DNA from 2 places in the Candidatus Aalborgicola defluviihabitans genome. Region 2 is predicted to be linked to the other one. Evidence: riboswitches for the same ligand, from Rfam matches in the RefSeq annotation. Region 2 holds a riboswitch; the other holds the start of a gene.

Region 1 (2,394 bases), on a different contig from region 2:
TCATGGGTACGCAGGGCATGCCCAGTTCGCGCTCCACCTCGTCCAGAATGTCCAGCGGGTCGCGAACTTCGCGGTCCATCTTGTTCACAAAGGTGATGATGGGTGTATCGCGCTGTCGGCACACTTCAATCAGACGGCGCGTTTGGGCTTCCACACCGTTGGCTGCGTCAATCACCATCAGCGCCGAATCCACGGCGGTGAGCACACGGTAGGTGTCTTCACTGAAGTCTTTGTGGCCGGGTGTGTCCAGCAGGTTCACCACGTGGTCGCGGTAGGCCATTTGCATCACGCTGGAGGCCACCGAAATGCCGCGCTGCTTTTCGATTTCCATCCAGTCAGAGGTGGCGTGGCGGCTGGCCTTGCGCCCTTTGACCGCACCGGCGATCTGGATCGCACCTGAGAACAGCAACAACTTTTCGGTCAGCGTGGTTTTGCCGGCGTCGGGGTGGGAAATGATGGCAAAGGTGCGCCGGCGGCGGGTTTCGGAGAGAAAGGACACAGGAATTCCAGAAGGTGGGTCGGGGGCGCGGCGTCCGCGGGCGTATGCCCGAAAGCGACCGATTTTAGCGGAGGCTCTGTCAGTCGGTCTCTTGGCTGACGTCGAAACGCGCTGCACCGCATTGGGAGGCCGCTGCATGTCAGCGCACTCCTTCGTATAATGGCGGTTTCCGAGGAGCGTTGCAGCTCGACTCCTTCCCAATGTATGGCAAGGAGCACGAGTGAGGCTCGGAACACGTTTTCCTTGACGGGGCAACGTCAGTCAACCGCGCTCACCCACTGGTCTGTGTGGTGAGCCTTCTTTTGGTTTGTCCGCATGGCTCAGTGGCTTAACGAGTTACTTTTGGAGCAAACCATGAGCGTGATTAAACCGACCAAGACCGAAGACTACAAAATTGCCGACCTGAGCCTAGCGCCCTGGGGCCGTAAAGAGCTGACCATTGCCGAGACCGAAATGCCCGGTCTCATGTCCATCCGCCAAGAGTTCGCGAAGAGTCAGCCCCTGAAGGGCGCGCGCATTACCGGTTCACTGCACATGACCATTCAGACCGGCGTGCTGGTCGAGACCCTGCAAGCGCTGGGTGCCCAAGTGCGTTGGGCTTCGTGCAACATCTTTTCCACCCAAGACCATGCCGCTGCCGCACTGGTGGCGCAAGGAACGCCTGTGTTTGCCCACAAAGGCGAAACGCTGGAAGAATACTGGGACTTTACCCACCGCATTTTTGAATTCAGCGGCAAGAAGGGCACTGCAGCTGAAGGCCCCAACATGATTCTGGACGACGGCGGCGATGCCACGCTCTTGATGCATCTGGGCGCCCGTGCCGAGAAAGACATCAAGGTCTTGGCCAAGCCCGGCAGCGAAGAAGAAATCTGCCTGTTCAAGGCCATCAAGGCCAAACTCAAGGTCGACCCCACCTGGTACAGCCGCCGTCTTAAAAACATCATCGGCGTGACCGAAGAAACCACCACCGGCGTGATGCGCCTGGAAGAAATGTCGGTCAAGGGCACGCTGGCCCTGCGCGCCATCAACGTCAACGACTCAGTGACCAAGAGCAAGTTTGACAACCTGTATGGTTGCCGCGAATCGTTGGTGGACGCCATTAAGCGCGCTACCGACGTGATGATTGCCGGCAAGGTGGCCTTGGTGGCTGGCTACGGCGATGTGGGCAAGGGTTCTGCCCAGGCCCTGCGCGCACTCTCCGCCCAGGTGTGGGTGACCGAGATCGACCCCATCAACGCCCTGCAAGCCGCGATGGAAGGCTACAAGGTCGTGACCATGGAATACGCCGCCGACAAGGCCGACATTTTTGTGACCTGCACCGGCAACAAGAACGTCATCACCTACAAGCACATGGCGGCCATGAAGGACCAGGCCATCGTCAGCAACATCGGCCACTTCGACAACGAAATCGACGTTGCTTCGCTGGAGAAGCTGCAGTGGGACGAGATCAAGCCCCAGGTGGACCATGTGATTTTCCCGGCCACCAAGGGCAAGAACGCCAAGCCCGAAAAGCGCATCATCCTGCTGGCCAAGGGCCGCCTGGTGAACCTGGGTTGCGGCACCGGCCACCCCAGCTTCGTCATGTCGTCCAGCTTTGCCAACCAGACCATTGCGCAGATCGAGCTGTTCACCAAGCCCAAGGAATACAAGTCCGGCAAGGTCTATGTATTGCCTAAGCACCTGGACGAAAAGGTGGCACGTTTGCACCTGGCCAAGGTGGGTGCCATGTTGTCGGAGTTGAGCGATGAGCAAGCCGCCTACCTTGGCGTCAGCAAGTCCGGCCCGTACAAAAAAGACACTTACAGATATTGAACACCCCCGAAGCGCCTGCGGCGCCTCCCCCTCAAGGGGGCGACACCAGCCGCCCGGCAAAGCCGGTTCGACGGTGTCCCTAA
Region 2 (2,394 bases):
ACAGGTGTCCCAAGCTGCTTTTGCCGGCGCTGTTGCCACCAAAGATTACTGTCAAGGGTGCCAACCGAATGTCGCCCGTATCCCGCCAGGCTTTGAAGTTTTTGATACGGGCCTTGGTCAACATATGGGTTCCATTGTTTTTGCCAACATGGTCTTAGCTGGCATTTGCTACCAGCACCTGCGCCAGCAGCGCCTGCTGGCGCAGACGCTGGTGAGGCGCTGGCGCAGGTCAATGCACTGGGTGGGAAGGGAGGTTATCGCTTTCAGACAGTTGTCGCTTGTCCAAACCCGCCTCCCGCCCCGTGTAGTTGTTTTACGCCGGGGGTAAGTGTGCCACGGGCGGTTGGTGCGCTCTATAGGGCGCTATAGGGCGCTCAAGCCGCTTCTTTGTAGAAATAACTGCGCTGCAAGGCGCGCCCAGGCAAGGGCGCCACCGCATGCGCGATGGCCCCAATATGGTCCGGCGTGGTGCCGCAGCAGCCCCCCACAATGTTCACCAGCCCCTCGGCGGCAAACTCACGCACCAGGCGGCTGGTCACGTCCGGCGTTTCATCAAAGCCGGTGTCGCTCATGGGGTTTGGCAGGCCGGCGTTGGGGTAGCAGCTGATGAAGGTGTCGGGCGCCACTTTGTTCAGCTCCTGGATGTAGGGGCGCATCAGCGCCGCGCCCAGTGCGCAGTTCAGGCCAACCGCCAGAGGCTGGGCGTGGCGCACGCTGTGCCAAAACGCAGTGACAGTCTGGCCGCTCAGAATGCGGCCGGAGGCATCGGTCACCGTGCCGCTGATGATGATGGGCAGGCGTTCGCCGCTGGCTTCAAAGTATTCGTCTACCGCAAACAGGGCGGCCTTGGCGTTGAGGGTGTCAAAAATCGTCTCCACCAGAATCACATCGGCGCCACCTTCGACCAGCGCCTTAGTCTGGTCGTAGTAGGCTTTGCGCAGTTCTTCAAAGGTCACATTGCGCGCACCGGGGTCGTTCACATCGGGGCTGATGCTGGCAGTCTTGGGCGTGGGGCCCAAAGCGCCGCAAACAAAGCGGGGTTTGTCAGGCGTGCTGAATTTGTCGCAGGCGGCACGGGCCAGGCGGGCCGAGGCCAGGTTCATCTCCACCGCCAGGTCTTCCATGCCGTAGTCGGCCTGGGCCACGCTGGTGGCGCCAAAGGTGTTGGTCTCGATCAGGTCGGCACCGGCGGCCAGGTAGCGTTCGTGGATGTCACGGATGACGTCGGGGCGGGTAATGCTGAGCAACTCGTTGTTGCCTTTGACGTCATGTGAGAAGTCCTTGAAGCGGTCACCCTGGCTGCCGGGGCCGGTATAGCCTTCACCCCGGTACTGGGCTTCACCGAGCTTGAAGCGCTGGATCATGGTTCCCATGGCACCGTCCAAAATGGCAATGCGTTGGGCCAGAATACCCGGTAAGGCCTGGGCGCGGGTGTAATTGGAAGGTTTCATGGGTAGCGGCTCACCTTGTGATGGACAAGTGAGCGCCGTTGACAAACCCAAGCCTGGCGACCGTTTGGGCCCGTTACGTACAGGCCCGGATCGCTGCAGCGCTCCTTGGGATGGACGCGATTTTAGTTCACTCTGGCTCTGGCTCGCTGCCCAGTTGCTGCAGCACTTGCCCGACAATAAGGGCAATGCCAGCACCCTTTCCCAAATCATTTAGAGTGTTTTAGGCATCTAGCCCTCGTCAACATTACGTAAGCAGCTACTATTTTGATAGCGACTGATTCCTCTATTTCCAGCCAGACCTGCCAAAGCATCCTGCAAGAGGTGTTTGGCTACGCCCAATTCAGTGGGCCGCAGCAGGCCATTGTGGAGCAGGTGGCCAACGGTGCAGACGCATTGGTGCTGATGCCCACGGGCGGCGGCAAATCGCTTTGTTACCAGATTCCGGCGATTGCCCGACAACGTGCCGGCCACGGGGTAGCGCTGGTGGTGTCGCCCCTGATTGCGCTGATGCACGACCAGGTGGGCGCCCTGCATGAGGCCGGCGTGGACGCCGCGTTTTTGAACTCTACCCTGAGCAGCGAAGAGGCCCACCAGGTTGAGCAGCGCTTGCTGCGCGGCGAGATCACCTTGCTGTACGCGGCGCCGGAGCGGGTGACCAACCTGCGCTTTCTGGCGTTGCTGGATTCGTTGTTTGAACGCGGCTTGCTCAGCCTGTTTGCCATTGACGAGGCACACTGCGTGAGCCAGTGGGGCCACGACTTCCGCCCCGAATACCGGGGGCTGACCGTGTTGCATGAGCGCTTTCCTGGTGTGCCGCGCATGGCGCTGACCGCCACCGCAGATGCCCTGACCCGCGCCGACATCCTGGAGCGCCTGCAACTGGAAGACGCGCAGCAATTTGTCAGCAGTTTTGACCGCCCCAACATCCGCTACACGATTGTGG

The links. A riboswitch is a leader RNA that binds a small molecule or an ion and turns the genes downstream of it on or off. The one in region 2 is predicted to bind S-adenosylhomocysteine.
Region 1: another riboswitch for S-adenosylhomocysteine. It lies ahead of ahcY (adenosylhomocysteinase); the one in region 2 lies ahead of IPI80_RS16980 (homocysteine S-methyltransferase family protein).

The regions. Positions count from the first base shown of each region.
Region 1 covers NZ_JADJKN010000024.1:288,238-290,631, forward strand. The annotation lists gene IPI80_RS20165 (peptide chain release factor 3) at 1-499, opposite strand, end outside; S-adenosyl-L-homocysteine riboswitch at 665-779, shown strand; gene ahcY (adenosylhomocysteinase) at 854-2,311, shown strand.
Region 2 covers NZ_JADJKN010000023.1:229,793-232,186, reverse strand. The annotation lists gene IPI80_RS16985 (DUF3696 domain-containing protein) at 1-124, opposite strand, end outside; gene IPI80_RS16980 (homocysteine S-methyltransferase family protein) at 375-1,451, opposite strand; S-adenosyl-L-homocysteine riboswitch at 1,475-1,564, opposite strand; partial or broken gene recQ (DNA helicase RecQ) at 1,737-2,394, shown strand, end outside.